Regions from separate parts of the Lactobacillus sp. ESL0684 genome, predicted to be linked through region 1. Evidence: riboswitches for the same ligand, from Rfam matches in the RefSeq annotation. Region 1 holds a riboswitch; the other holds the start of a gene.
What was found. A riboswitch is a leader RNA that binds a small molecule or an ion and turns the genes downstream of it on or off. The one in region 1 is predicted to bind thiamine pyrophosphate.

Region 1 (7,873 bases):
TGACTTGATCAATTCCTCGCGAGTTGCATCAATTCGGTTAGTTAAATTATAGTTTTCATTGTACGAGTAATAGATCTCATTGATCTTTTCTTTAGTAAAATAAGGATGCTTAGTATCACGAAAATAGATATTCTTAAAAATCAATCCTCGCTTATTTAGATGCTTGGCGTAGTGCGTTAATAGCTTAAAGAATTGCGTCGAATCTTTAAAACGGCCAATTGCAGAACTGGCAGCTTGATCTTCAAACTGATCAAAGAGGTTTTCAACTTCCATCTTTGGTAAACGACGAGCAACAAACTGCCAATAGGTCATTTGTACCATATTTTGTTCGCCCATTTCTGGCAAAACATTTTTGATATAATCATTAAACAACTGATTGGGGCTAAACATGATTACGTCACTACTGGTTAAATTACCACGATACCGATAAAGCAGATAAGCGATCCGTTGTAAAATAGCCGACGTTTTCCCAGATCCAGCAGCACCTTGCACAAATAACAAATCTGCACTAGTGTTTCTAATAATCTTATTCTGCTCTTGCTGAATCGTAGTTACGATTGACTTCATCTGCGTGCTTGACTTTTCACCCAAAACTTCTAAGAGCATCTGGTCACCAATTGATTCATTGGTATCAAACATGTTGACAATTTTACCATTTTCAATCATGAACTGGCGCTTCTTAGTCATATCAACAGTAACTTCGCCTTCAGGCGATTGATAAGAAACTTGACCAAGCTTACCGTCATAATAAATTGAAGAAATCGGTGCCCGCCAATCATAAATTAAAAAATGATTATCAGGATCGGCAAAAGACCCTAGACCAATATAAATCGTCTCAGGTTTTTCACTGCCTTCTTTAAAGTCAACTCGCGCAAAAAATGGCTTTTGCTCGAGGCGATTAACTGTACCTAATTGTTTAGCAGATTGCTGCCAAGCATTTTCCCGTTCATCTAGTAATTGCTGTTGCTGATGAATAGACAATGCCGTTTCCATCGAAGTCGAATAGCCATCGTAATCTAATTTAACATCGTCAAAAAAATGTGAATTAAGATTCCTTGCCTCACCTTCAGCAGACTTAATTGCCGAAGTTAATTCTAACTTCTTTTGTTTAATCATCTTTAACAGATAGTCAAGATGTTGCTGCTCAAACTGTTTATCATCTGTCGCTTTTGTCATAAAGTCACCTATTTTCAAAACTTGCATTCCATTTTAACATGAATTTGCAGTTATATATAATATCTCGAGCTGATTTATAAAGTTTAATAATAATTCATGAAAAAGTTAATTTTTTCTTCTATAATAACAAGTGTTGGAGGATAACTAATCAATGAAAAAACCGCTAAAATTTTGGCGTAAATTCATATATGCCATAATCGCTGCCTTAACCTTTACTAGTACCGCAACTGCTCTTGAGCCTGATAATTCACAGTCAAGTTTCCCAGATGAAATCGTTGCAGCTAAAAAAGCTAAGAAGTCTAAAAAGGTCAAGAAAAAGAGCAAAACCAAAACTACTAAAAATAAAAGTAAAAATTGTCACTGGAAAAAGCCAACTGCAACAGTTTATCTTGACCTAAATGATGACCCCGAATTAGTTGATGCTAGCAATGAGGCAATTAAAGCATGGAATGATACCAATGCTTTTACTTTTAAAAAGAGCAAGCAAAAAAAGTCTCAAATTACGATTGAACCAATGTTTGATTCTGAAACAGACGCGGCAGGACAAACCCAAGTTACCTATAATCCCAAAAACAAGCTCATTGCTAAAGCCAAAATTCAGTTAAATACTTTCTACCTGTATAATTTGATATACGGCTATACTCACCAAAGAATTGTCAACACAGTTGAACACGAGTTGGGCCACGCGATCGGGCTTGATCACAACCAAGGCAAATCTGTCATGTATCCATCAGGTTCGCTATATGATATTCAGCCAATTGATGTCAAAAACGTTAACAAAATCTATCAGAAAAAATAATTGGAGCAAATCATGAAAAGAATCTATATCGTACGCCATGGACAAACTTATATTAATCGCTACAACAAAATGCAAGGTTGGTGCGATACTCCGTTAACCCAAAAAGGTATTACTGGCGCTGAGCAAGCTGGTGAAACACTACGGGATGTCCCTTTTGATATTGCTTTATCAAGTGATTTAAAACGGGCTAGTGACACTTGTGACATTATTATTGAACATAATCAAAATCATGATGAATTGCAGCATATAGCTAGTCCATATTTTCGTGAGCAATTTTATGGATACTTTGAAGGAATGGATAGTGACATGGCTTGGCAAATGATTGGTGGGCCTCATGGTTACCAGAATCATTATGACTTGTTAAAAAACGAATCAATCGACACTGCCAAAGATTGGCTTAAAGAAGCCGATCCGTTTCATGATGCCGAAAATGCTGCAGAATATTGGGCACGACTTGATAAGGGATTTAAATTAATTAGTGAGCTGGATGGTGCTGAAAATATTCTATTGGTAACTCATGGATTTACTATTCGTAGCATTGCAGCACGTTACAGTAATTTCGATATTAGTGTCAGCCCACGCAATGCCTCGATTACCATGATGACAATGACTAACCAAAAAATGGAAGTTACTTCTTACAATAAAATGGAACTATAACCATTAACATTTTATTTTTTATAGAGTACAATAAAGTTAAAATAAAACAAAAAAGTCTATGGGGTGCCCGTTATATTGGCTGAGATGATACTCATAAACCTGATCTAGATAATACTAGCGCAAGGGATAGACTAACTTGAAAAGTCCTTTGCACAATCTGCGCAGAGGACTTTTTTATACTACCAAGGAGTAAACGATGACTAACCAAGGAAAACAAACTGAAAAATTAACAATTCTAGCAATTATGATTGCGCTAGACGTAGCTTTATCACCACTTTTTCGAGTCGAAGGGATGGCTCCTATGTCAAGTGTCATCAACGTAATTGGCGCAACTATGTTAGGCCCAGTTTATGTCACCATTATGGCAACCATGTGTGGCATTATCCGCATGCTAATTTTAGGTATTCCACCGCTAGCTCTGACTGGAGCAATTTTTGGCGCACTCCTTGCTGGTATTTGCTATAAAATAACTGGCAAACTTTGGGCCGCCTGTCTAGGCGAAATCTTTGGTACTGGCATTATTGGTTCTCTACTATCTTTTCCAGTAATGGTTTGGTTCACGGGTAGTGCCAATAATCTGTACTGGTTCGTTTACACGCCTAGATTTATTGGTGCAGCCCTAATCGGTTCAACGGTTGCTGCCATCATCATGCTAAAGCTTGGTAAAATCAAGCAATTTCAAAAGGTACAAAAATTATTTTTTTAGATAAATAACCAAAAATAGCATTCCCGCTCAATCTTTCTTGATTTGCCAGGAATGCTATTTTTTACTACTTTTTTAATTAATCATCTTTTGAGTGTCTTTCACCAATTTGAAATTCTGCTTGATGTTCAAACATATACTCAACTGACATTGGTTCGTCTCCAGTCAATTTTTTAAAGTCATCTGTATAAGAACTCATTTTACCCATTCGCACAGCTTTAGAAAATGAAACCATTCCATCTGATGAAAACGGTGCTTCAGAATCTTTTTTAAATTTACCAGAAGTATTTCTTGGAACTCCCATTGCATCAAAAAGTTGATAATTTTCTTCATCAGTAATTTCTTGATACTTAATATTATTACCGGTGACCTTATTAGCAATCGCAACAAAATCACTGATAGTCATCAGATCCTTACCATTAATATTCAAAATTTTATGATGCAAATCGTCAGCTAATGTAGCATAAGCAACCGCTTTGGCACAATCTTTACGTGAAATATACGCCATCTTACCGTCACCTTGACTATTAGCTAAATCCTTACCTTGTTTTACAAAAGTAAAGTAATTGGTAACCATCGCTTCTGCATATTGCGAATTACGTAAGATAATATAGTCTAACCCACTCTTTTGAATATAGTCTTCAGTATAAGCATGATCAATCTTTTCAATACTTGGATTGGTTGGATCGCCAGCGTTAACTAATGAAGTATAAACAATCTTGGAAACACCAGCTTCTTTAGCAGCATCGATTACATTTTTGTGTGCCCGTTGTCTTTTTTCCCCTACAAAAGGCATCGAAATTAGTGCCAAGACATCTCCGCCAGCAAATTTTTCGGCTAAACCATCACTAGAATTAAAATCTGCTTGACGAGTTTCAATTCCTTGATCAGCAAAGTTTTGCAATACTTGTTCATTATAGCCACAAAAGATCAAGTTCTCTTTGTCACTAAGTTTCAATAAATTCTTAGCAGCTTGACCACCTAAATTACCATCAACACCTGTTAAAATTATTTTGTTCATGTTTTCCTCCTATTTAGCAATCGCTTACAGTTTATGTGATTTTAAGAGCAAAGTCTAATATGAATATTTAATACAGTAACACTTTTTCTTATGAAAGCTGTATTGTAAAGTTGCTAAGTAGCTTAACTATTACAAAAATACCAAGGTTAATTTTCAGACAAAAAAAGTAGTTAGAACTAACATAGTCGTCTAACTACTTTTTTAAATTATTCAATTATTTTATAAATCATTGGATAAGGTTTAGCTTCATCCGCAATCTCAATGCAGTCATAAAGCATTTCTTTAATGTCAGTAACATCTTCACGATTAGCATGAATAGTTAACAAGGATTCGCCGGCTTCAACGCGATCGCCGACTTTTTTATTAAGTTCAATACCGACACCATAGTCAAGTGCATCATCGGCCTTTTGACGACCACCACCAAGTTTCATGCTGGCAATTCCAACTTCATCAGCCGTTAATTGTGCTACATAACCACTAGTTTTAGCAGGTAGAGCAATTTGATATTTAGCATGTGGCATTACACTATAATCATCAATTACTGACCCATCTCCGCCTTGAGCAACTACCATGGCTTTAAAGCGATCTAGAGCCGAACCATCAGCAATTGTCTGTTCAAGCAACTTTCTTGCCTTATCAGTTGTCTTAGCTTTACCACCTAAAACAACCATATGACTACCAAGAGTTAAAACCAATTCGAGTAAGTCCTGCGGTCCATTACCTTTAAGAACGTCAAGTGTTTCTTCAATTTCTAAGGTATTGCCCACCTTGTTACCTAGTGGTTGGTTCATGTCAGAAATTAGTGCCATGCACTTCATACCAACACCCTTACCGATTTCTACCAATGCGTGCGCCAATTCCTCAGCCTCTGGCAAAGTCTTCATAAAGGCACCAGAACCAGTCTTAACGTCGATAACCAAAGCATCTGTTCCAGAGGCAATTTTCTTACTCATGATTGAGCTAGCAATCAAGGGAATTGAATCAACTGTGTCGGTTACATCCCGGAGCGCATAAATCTTTTTATCAGCGGGCGCAATATTCCCAGTTGCACCAATAATTGCCAACTTTTCTTGTTTAACTTGATCAATAAACGCTTGCTCACTAATTTCAACTTGATAACCCGGAATTGCTTCTAGCTTATCAAGCGTACCACCTGTATGGCCTAATCCGCGCCCAGAAATCATGGGTACAGGAATGCCCACGGCAGCTACCATAGCAGCTAACGGCAAGCTGACTTTATCACCAACGCCACCTGTTGAGTGCTTATCAACCTTAATTCCAGGAATTTCAGACAAATCCAAGTGATCTCCAGAATTCATCATATCTAGAGTCAAAGTTGCTCGTTCATGATCAGTCATATTATTAAAGTAAATGGTCATTAGCAACGCACTAGTCTGATAATCAGGGATTGTGCCATTAACAACACCATCTACAAAAAACTGAATTTCTTCATCTGTTAGTTCATGACCGTTTCTTTTTTTGTCAATTATGTCTACCATTCGCATAGTATTCACCTCATTATTGATAGGTGAGTAATTCCTGTGCAATTGCTTGATCCAAAATAAACTCGTTAGCGTAGCCTGCTTTAATGACCGCATAGACTGTCGGTGCCTTTAAGATGCCGCTGGCAATCAAAACAGAATGGGCTTTAGTCTTAAGATCGGCTAACTCAATCCCAACTGTACGATCATTCAATTCACGACTAACAATCTCACCATTACTATCAATAAAGCGAGAAACAATGTCACCAACTGCATCTTGTTGCAGGGCCTGCTTTTGTGCATTGTTGAAATATCCCAGTTGAAAGAGCAACGCGTCTTTACGAACAGTTCCTACACTAAAAATAGCAATATTAGCCTTGCGACCAAGCTTCAAGGTATTCTCAATAAACTGGTCTTGTTCGACAATTTCCTTAGTTAACTTATTGTCAAAAAATGGCGGTAATGGTAAGAAATGAGCCGACGCATCTAGAGCATTAGCCAGCTCTGTCACACTCTCGTCAGCATAAGTTTCTTCATTATTGATATTTACTCCACCCTTAAGCTGGACAACAGACACATCAGGAACAGAATGCTTTTCTAGTTGCGAGGTAACCATATGAATCGTTTGCCCCCAGCCAAGACCGATAATATCGTGTGGCTTAACCAACTGAGTCAGATACTGTGCAGCATATGCACCAACACCTTTAATCGCAGTCAATTCACCATTAAAGTTATTAGGCACAACCAAAATCTTGCACTTAAACTTTTCAGATAATTGTTCGCTAAGATTAGTAGTATTGACTAAGGGATTACTAATTTCAATTTTGACCACACCAGCTTCACGTGCAAGTTTCAACAGCCGCGAAACCGTTGGTCTGGAAATACCCATATCACGAGCTATTTCCGTTTGTCCTAAGTTATCTTCATAATAAAGCCGTGCAACTGCTGCACTCTGGGTTAGTTTTCTCTTATCATATTTTTCAGGCATTGGCTATCTCCACCATAATTGACAAAATACATTCTTCAATGAACTATTCAAATTATTGAACTTAATCAAGTTTACCATAATCTAGTTGGGAATTAATCTCTGCCTTTTAATATACCACAGACGCTTATCTAGTAATGTCTACGCCATTTATAATTTCAGTTACCTAAACCTTGGATCTTATTTGTAAAAGAATTACTCTAATTATTTTTTATTTTAAATCTGCCAAAAAGCTGGTACCAACACCATTACCTTCAACCCCAAAGTTATCCAGAACTGTTGCACCAAAGTCAGAAAAAGTATCTCTAATACCTAAACTATTTGGATTCTGCATACTTGGTGAATATGCTAGTAACGGTACATATTCTCTAGTATGATCGGTACCCTTATACGTCGGGTCGTTACCATGGTCAGCCGTAATTAGCAATAAGTCGTCATCATTTAGATTATTAATGACTTTGCTTAAACGTTCATCAAGTTCCATTAAGGCTTGACCATCTCCTACAGTATTGCGACGATGACCATACATTGCATCAAAATCAACCAAATTGATGAAACAAAAGCCAGTAAAGTCTTCTTGCATCACGTGATCGACATGATCCATGCCATCCATGTTACTTTCGTTATGAAAGTTTTCATCAATTCCGTGACCTGAGAAGATATCCATTGTCTTACCAACAGCGATTGTCTTATAACCCGCAGCTTGCAGATGATCTAACACCGTCTTACCGCTTGGTTCCAAAGTAAAATCATGCCGATTAGCAGTTCTAGTAAAATGACCTTTACCACTACCGACGTAAGGCCGAGCAATGATTCGACCAACCATATATTCTGGTCCATTAACTAGACTTCTGGCATAACGCGAAATCCGATACAATTCTTCAACCGGAATTACATCTTCATGTGCAGCAATTTGTAAAACTGAATCACCAGAAGTATAGATGATTAAGTCACCAGTTTCCATTTGGTGTTCACCAAGCTCATCAATAATCTTAGTTCCAGATTCTGGACGATTACCGACAATTTTACGACCGGAAAACTTGGATATTTT
Region 2 (7,873 bases), 650 kb from region 1:
TAGGAGACAATCTATGACGATGAGAAATATCGGATTATCAATTTATCCGGATCACAGTAATGAACAAGAAGATGAGCAGTATCTTTTGTTAGGTGAAAAATATGGTTATACGCGAATTTTTATGAGTATGCTTGAAGCTAAAGATGTGGAAGCAACTAAGAAAAAGTTCCAACATATTATTAAGTTTGGTAATAAGCATGGTTTTAGTACTACACTTGATGTGTCGCCACGGATTTTTAAACAACTAGGTGCCTCATATACTGATCTTTCATTTTTTGAAGAATTAGGTGCTTCTGCCATCAGATTAGATGAGGGATTTGATGGGATGACTGAAGCCGCTTTGTCTTATAATCCTGAACATATGATTATAGAATTGAATATGAGTAATAACACCGGGTATTTAGATAATATTTTGAGTTACGAAGCAAACGAACCGTTTATTTACGGTTGTCATAACTTTTATCCACAAGTTGGTTGCGGTTTAGATGATGACTTCTTTATTGAATGTAGTAAAAACTTCAAAAAACATGGTATTCATACAGCAGCGTTTGTTTCTAGTCAATGCGGAACTCATGGTCCTTGGGATGTCAATGATGGTTTACCTACGCGGGAATCGGACCGGTATTTACCAGTTGAAGTTCAAGCTAAGTCCCTATTTATGAGTAATCTAATTGATGATGTCATCATTGGCAATTCGTATGCTAGTGAAGCTGAATTGCGCAGTCTTAGTGAATTAGATAGATATAAATTAACTCTTGACGTAGAAATGGTTAAGGATATTAGTGAAGTAGAACAAAAAATTTTATTAACTGAGAATCATTTTCGTCGCGGCGATAGTAATTCCTTAGTTGCACGTTCAACTCAACCACGAGTTAAATATCATGATGATAATCCAGCTCATGATAATGATAGTGAATTTGAAGTAGGGGACATTCTAATTTGTAATGATGATTTTGGTGTCTATAAGAATGAACTACAAGTAGTTTTACAACCACATAGTGATAAAAGAAAGAATAAGGTTGGGGCGATTAAGGCTGATGAATTATCACTACTAAAATATTTACGTCCTTGGACAAAATTTAATTTTGAGTCTAAGTAACCAAAGGAAAAATTAAATGTGGCAAACATTTTTATTAATTATTGGCTTGTTAATTATCTTTTTGCTTGCGAATAAAGTGGTTAGCCAAGTTTATCTTGCTGGACATAAAATTTATAGTGTTCTAGTAGGATTACTTAGCATTTTGTTATTAGCATTTGGAATCATTTATTGTAAGAATTCTATTGGTTTAACTTTGATAGGGGCAGTGTTTGTTTTTGGATGTATTGTTTTTTTAAACTCATTTGATCGCAATATTAAAACCTTTATGCACCGCAAGGATAAACAAGGTACCACTAAGGAAGATAAAGTATAATTTAATATAAAAGAGCTCGCTAAATTTCTTTTTGAAATATTTAGCGAGCTTTTTAGTTGGTAAAGTTGAAGTATTATTTAAAGGTAACTTTTGCGATGCGAACACACCAATCGCTACCATAGACATAACCAGAAGCATTAATAGTTAATGTACCGTTTTTTGGTTCTTGCATAAATGATAGCTTTTCTCCGTTGTCTAACCAGCTGATAGCTTTTATTTCTTTGAAGAAACCTTCAAAAGACCGCAAAGTATTTCCTTCTCCGCCCAGTACCACGTTGTCGTTACCGACGATTTCTAAGTCATGAATAAACAGATACTTATTTTTGTCATTGCCAAGTACCAAATCTTTTTGATTACCATTTGCTTGGACCCCGGCCTCAGGTCGGGTTTTATAGATAGCTTCACTGGCCATCTCTGTCCAATTACCTATTTGCTGCATGATAGCATGATTTATTTCAGGAATTTTGCCGCTACCAGTAAGTCCAATGTTGAGCAAAATATTGGCACCAATGCCGCGACAATGCACAATGTTTTCTATTAATTCTTTACCGGACTTAAAATCTAAATCATTTTTGGCAAATCCCCAGTGTTTGTTCATAGTAATTGAAGCTTCACCGGCTACATACTTATCATCAAAGCCGTGATTGACTTGGCTAGGTGTTTCTCGTTCGTAAGTTACAACGTCAATCTCTGAATTACTAATTTGGCCACGTTCTTTAAGACCGGTATTATTGATAATGATAGCTTCAGGTTGGTATTTGCGAATCATACCGTAAAGTCGTGAATGTTTCCAATTTGCGTCTTTTTTATCCCAATCACCATCAAACCAAAATCCGCCAATTGGTCCATAATTTTGACATAATATTTTGACTGAATTCAATAAGTAATCAAGGTAATCATTAAAGTTATTCTGATAAAGAGGCGAGTGCCAATCATAAGTTGCCATATAGAAAAATGGTTTAATATCATATTTATTACAGGCATTTACAAATTCTTTAATCAAATCACGGTGAGCTAAACTATGTATTGCGTCAAATGTTGATAAGCATTTAGTGTCGTATAAGAAGAAGCCTTCGTGATGCTTAGTAGTTAGGACGATATATTTGGCGCCCATCTGTTTAGCAGCAAGGACAATTTTATCAGCATCGAAATTGTCTGCCGCAAAGGAATTGATTAGTTTTTCGTATTCAACTTGATCATGTTGATGAATATATTCAGTCCATTCACCTTTAGCAAGCTGTGAATATAGCCCCCAATGAATAAACAAACCAATGCCCATGTTTTCGTAATTTTTAATTCTTGTTGGAATTTCAGTCATTTTTCCTTCTCCTTATCGTAATGAACTCACCTGTGGTATACTGTACGAAAAGATAGTATGTCACTAGGGGTGCTTAATAGCTGAGAAAAACCCTTGGAACCTGAACAGGATAATACCTGCGTTAGGGAAGTGTTTAATAATTAAGCATTATTGTACTCCTAGTTGACTTTTTTAAGAAGGGCTAGGAGTATTTTTATGTTTACCAGATCATCAAAATGGAATGTTAAATCAATAATTTTGATTGCCTTAATTGGTATTATTATGGGGGTAGTTTATACTTATGGCTTTAATTGGGCGTATAACCTGGTTAAAATGGCTTTACTGCCAACAGGTTTTGCCCCAGTGACAGATACAGTATTTGCTGGCCTATGGCTCATGGCGGCACCATTAGCAATGTATTTTGTCCCTACAAGTGGTTCCGGAACAATTGGTGAAACATTAGCTGCAGTTGTTGAAATGGCAATTGGGGGCCAGTGGGGACCCATTACAGTTATTTCTGGAATAGTTCAAGGAGCAACTAATGAGATTGGTTTTTTTCCTAAAAAAGAACGTTATCAAAAATTTTCTTGGACTAGTGTCTTGATTGGCGCTTTTTTTGCCGGACTGGGGTCATTTGTCCCAACTTACTTTTTATATGGTTGGAACAAATACAGTATGACTTTACAAATTACAATGTTCATTACTAACATGATTTCGGCTTTGGTATTTGATGGCGTTCTAGTTAAATTAATTACCAATCTTTTCGATAAGGCGTTAAAGCCAAAGATAATTTAAATATTATGCAAAAATTCGTTAATAAAAAAGTTGAGCGTAAAAACTCAACTTTTTTATTTTCGATTTAAGACAGCGTGTACTTTGGTTGTCAGCATGTCGATGGCGACATCATTTTCCCCACCTTCAGGAATAATGATATTGGCATAGCGTTTAGTTGGTTCAATAAACTGATGATACATCGGCTTAACGGTCTGCAAATATTGTTCAATTACTGAGTCGATTGAGCGTCCACGTTCTTTAATATCGCGTTCTAATCGGCGAATAAAGCGAATATCATCGTCTGTATCGACATAAACCTTAATATCCATCAGATCGCGAATATCTGCGCTAGCTAAAACTAAAATTCCTTCAAGAATAATGATATCTGCAGGTTCAATGTGAATGGTTTCTTTGCTTCTAGTATGATCTTTAAAGTTGTAGATTGGCATTTCGATTGCCTGATAGTTAAGCAAATCGTTGATCTGCTTTTTTAGTAGTGGGATATCGAAGGCATCAGGATGATCGTAGTTAATTTTCATGCGTTCAGCCATTGAAATATTAGCATTATCCTTGTAATACGAATCTTGAGTCATAATCAAGACGTGCTCATTTTCAGCCATTTGTTCAACTATTTTATGGGCAATAGTAGTTTTACCACTACCAGATCCACCAGTTATGCCAATCACGACAGGTTTTTCAATTTTAGACATCTAAGACGCTCCTTCTTTATCAATAATATTCTACTTTAGTTTGTATGATAGTTAAAGTAAAAATGTGCTGAAACCAAGATTAATCGGTAATTTAATTTATCAAAAATAGACTTTTTTATAAAAAAGCGTTGACATATTTTTTGAAAGCGATTACTATTATATCTGGTATTAAAAAAACAAAACTTATCTTTTAAATTTTATTTACATAGCTATTAAACTGTATAAATTTTTGAATATTCAATATTTTAAATATAAGTTTTATGAAAATAAGACCAAAGGAGTGAGGGAATATAACAGAATTTAGAGAGATATCTCCTAGTATACAAGTAGAAGAATATTTGCAGCATCTGGTTAGTTCCATTGATAAGCAAGAAGATTTACCAAGTCAAAGAGAAATTGCTGATAAGCTTGGAATTAGCAGAAGTGCTGTTCAACATGCTTTGCGTCACCTTCAAGACGAAGGTGTAGTGTCTGTTAAACAACGCTCAGGAATTGAAGTAAATAAAAAGATCGATATTAATATGCTGGGGATGCAGTCAATGACTGCCGAGTTAGGAAATCAAAATGTTAAGATAAAGCATTTGTCGACAAGCAGTGTTCAGGTCACCAAACAATTGCAAAACTTTTTTGGGTCAAAGACAAGTCAATTATTAAAGATAGAAAGAATTCACTGCAACAGGGATAAGCCTCTAAGTTATGAAATTACATACTTTAATAAAGCGGAATTTCCAGCTTTGGAAAAGGTGGATTTTACTAACTTATCACTTTATCAGATTTTATGTGATGAATATAATGCTGTACCAACATATGGTAAAGAGGATATCACGTGTATTTTAGCAGATGATAGGTTGGCTAAGGCGTTGCAAGTTAAAGACGGTGAGCCTCTTTATCAAATTGAAAGTTTTAATTATCAAGCTGATGATCGTCCACTTGAATGTACCAGGCAATATTTAATTGGTAAACAGTTTAAATACTATTTCACTGCTAATAATATTTTTGATTATCAGGAGGATTAAGATGCTATTTAAAAATGTTTATTTTGATCTTAATCACAAAATTGCCAATGGTTTTTATTCTCCAGGAAATAGTTTACCTAATGAAAATGAACTACAACAAATTTATGGTGTAAGTCGCACAACTATTCGTAAAGCAATTGATCAGTTAGTAAGTGAACAAAAGGTAGTTCGTAAAAAAGGAAGTGGTTTATTTGTAAGGCCTACTATTTCAAAGCAAAATATTCTGAATATGACGGGTATCATCAGACCAACTTATCTTGAATCATCAGATAAAGTTAAATTTAAGGATACTTATTTACGGTTAGTTGGCCCTTATTATGCAGATATATTAGGAATCTCAGCTAATGAATTACTGTATTACGTATCATTTAAAACATTATCAAGCCATGGAAAATCCTTTGAAAAATTATTATTGCCATTGGATAATTTCCCAGGTTTTGATCCAGCTTGTCTGAAGGTGACGCCCATCATTGAGGTCGTAAATTCAGGTAAATTTAATCTTGAAAATGTATATCAAGATTTTCAGTTGGTTGAGGCATCAGCTGAAAGTAGTAAGCAGTTGAACTTAAAAATTGGATCACCAATTTTTAAGATAACTAATCTTTTTTCAACAGCTGATAAGAAAAATGTTGCTATTGAATATCGAATGCAAGATGCATTAAATACTGAATATTCAATTGATTTTAATTAATGGAGGAAATATAACATGATTAAACTTGTAAGAGTGGACCACCGTTTAGTTCATGGCCAAGTTGCAGTTTCTTGGTTTTATAGTTTGGATGCCGATACCATCTTTGTTGTTAACGATAGTGTCGCCAAAGATGATTTTCGCAAATCAGCTATCCGTTTAGCTAAACCTGACAATGCCAAACTAGTAATGAAGAGTGTTGCCGAAAGTATTGAAGCAATTAACTCAGGAATTACTGATAAATATAAAATGTTGATTGTAGTTGAATCAGTAGCTGATGCAGCAAAGTTAATAAAAGGTACTCAGGGGAAAATCAAAGGTCTTAATTTAGGGGGTACCAAACCTCGTGAAGGAACCAAAAATTATTCTAAAACTATCAACTTGACTGATACTGAGGCTGAACAATTAGTCAATCTGCAAAACGATGGCGTTGATGTCTGGATTCAACAAGTTCCTAGCGAAGAAAAGCGAGAATTTCATAAATAAATTGAGAGGTAAATTATGAATAAATATTTAATCGCCTTGATCTTAGCCTTGATTGCAATGCTAGGAAATGGAGAATACTTTTTAGGTTCATCAATGTTATCAAGGCCACTTGTTACGTGTACATTAACAGGTTTAGTTTTGGGTAATTTGCACCAAGGAATCATCATGGGAGCAACTTTAGAATTAGCATTTGTTGGTTCATTTTCAATTGGTGCTTCAATTCCGCCGGAGATTATCTCGGGTAGTGTCTTAGGTACGGCTTTTGCGTTAAATGCAGGAAAAAGTACTGCTGTGGCTTTAACCTTGGGAATTCCAATCGCTTCTTTGGTTTTAGTAATTAAAAACCTTTGTTTTATCTTTATTTTGCCATTCTTTGTGCATAAGGCAGATAAATATGGAGATGAAGCAAATGGAAAAGGTATTGGCCGAATGAGTAATTGGGGTGGCTTTTTCTCAATTAACCTACCAATTGGTTTAGTTGTGGGAATTTCTTATTTGCTTGGTAGTCCAGTAATTAAGCAGGTTTTAGCTGTTATCCCTAAGTTTGTAATTGATGGTCTAGGAATCGCAACAGGTTTATTACCAGCTTATGGTTTTGCATTGTTATTGAAGATGATGGTCAATAAGAATAATGTTACTTTCTTTATCCTTGGCTTTGCACTGGCTGTTTATCTAAAAGTTCCAGTTACAGGAGTGGCAATTTTTGGTGCTTGTCTAGCATTAGTATTGACAGGCTATTCAGCATTTAAGGGTAAAGCACTTGTTAACACAGATCAAAGTGCCACGGCTGTAGCAGGTACAAATACAGAAGATTCAGATAATGGAGGTATCAATTATGAAGATGAAGAGTTCTAAAATTCTAACTAAAAAGGATTTGATGAAAACTTTTTGGCGTTCATTTACTGTGGAATGGTCCTGGAACTATGAACGGCAAATGAATATGGGTTATACCTATGCCATGGTACCGGCTCTAGAAAAAATTTATAAAAATAGCAAAGATAAGCTGAGTAGTGCGTATAAGCGTCATTTGGAATTTTTTAACGTTACACCGTGGTTGAGCACATTTCCATTAGGTATTTCGATTGCAATGGAAGAACAGAATGCAACTGATCCTGACTTTGATGAAAGTTCGATTAATAATATCAAAGTAGCCTTAATGGGACCGCTAAGTGGGATTGGAGATTCTTTCTTCTGGGGAACTCTGAGAGTTATTGCGACTGGTATTGGTACTTCTTTAGCTATGCAGGGTAACATACTTGGACCGATTTTATTTTTATTGATTTTCAATATTCCGGCAATCATTGCTAGATATTATGGTCTATTCATTGGCTATAATATTGGCTCATCTTTTATTGATAAGGTTCAAAAAACTGGGTTAATGGATAAGCTAACTTATGGTGCTTCTGTATTGGGACTTGGTGTTGTCGGAGCTATGGTTGCCACGATGGTAACAGTTAACATGCCAATGAAAATTGGAACTGGTGCTGATG

Region 2: it holds a riboswitch for thiamine pyrophosphate, as region 1 does, so the genes downstream of both, OZX56_RS06900 (ECF transporter S component) here and thiW (energy coupling factor transporter S component ThiW) in region 1, are expected to answer to the same signal.

Annotation. Positions count from the first base shown of each region.
Region 1 covers NZ_CP113941.1:176,591-184,463, reverse strand. The annotation lists gene helD (RNA polymerase recycling motor HelD) at 1-1,176, opposite strand, end outside; gene OZX56_RS00860 (matrixin family metalloprotease) at 1,328-1,975, shown strand; gene OZX56_RS00855 (histidine phosphatase family protein) at 1,988-2,632, shown strand; TPP riboswitch at 2,682-2,776, shown strand; gene thiW (energy coupling factor transporter S component ThiW) at 2,829-3,338, shown strand; gene OZX56_RS00845 (NAD(P)H-binding protein) at 3,415-4,356, opposite strand; gene OZX56_RS00840 (pyrimidine-nucleoside phosphorylase) at 4,563-5,861, opposite strand; gene OZX56_RS00835 (sugar-binding transcriptional regulator) at 5,875-6,825, opposite strand; gene OZX56_RS00830 (phosphopentomutase) at 7,034-7,873, opposite strand, start outside.
Region 2 covers NZ_CP113941.1:1,416,844-1,424,716, reverse strand. The annotation lists gene OZX56_RS06915 (MupG family TIM beta-alpha barrel fold protein) at 14-1,099, shown strand; gene OZX56_RS06910 (hypothetical protein) at 1,116-1,412, shown strand; gene OZX56_RS06905 (alpha-L-fucosidase) at 1,486-2,730, opposite strand; TPP riboswitch at 2,786-2,875, shown strand; gene OZX56_RS06900 (ECF transporter S component) at 2,926-3,504, shown strand; gene udk (uridine kinase) at 3,558-4,193, opposite strand; gene OZX56_RS06890 (GntR family transcriptional regulator) at 4,532-5,209, shown strand; gene OZX56_RS06885 (GntR family transcriptional regulator) at 5,211-5,900, shown strand; gene OZX56_RS06880 (PTS sugar transporter subunit IIB) at 5,916-6,383, shown strand; gene OZX56_RS06875 (PTS sugar transporter subunit IIC) at 6,399-7,238, shown strand; gene OZX56_RS06870 (PTS system mannose/fructose/sorbose family transporter subunit IID) at 7,225-7,873, shown strand, end outside.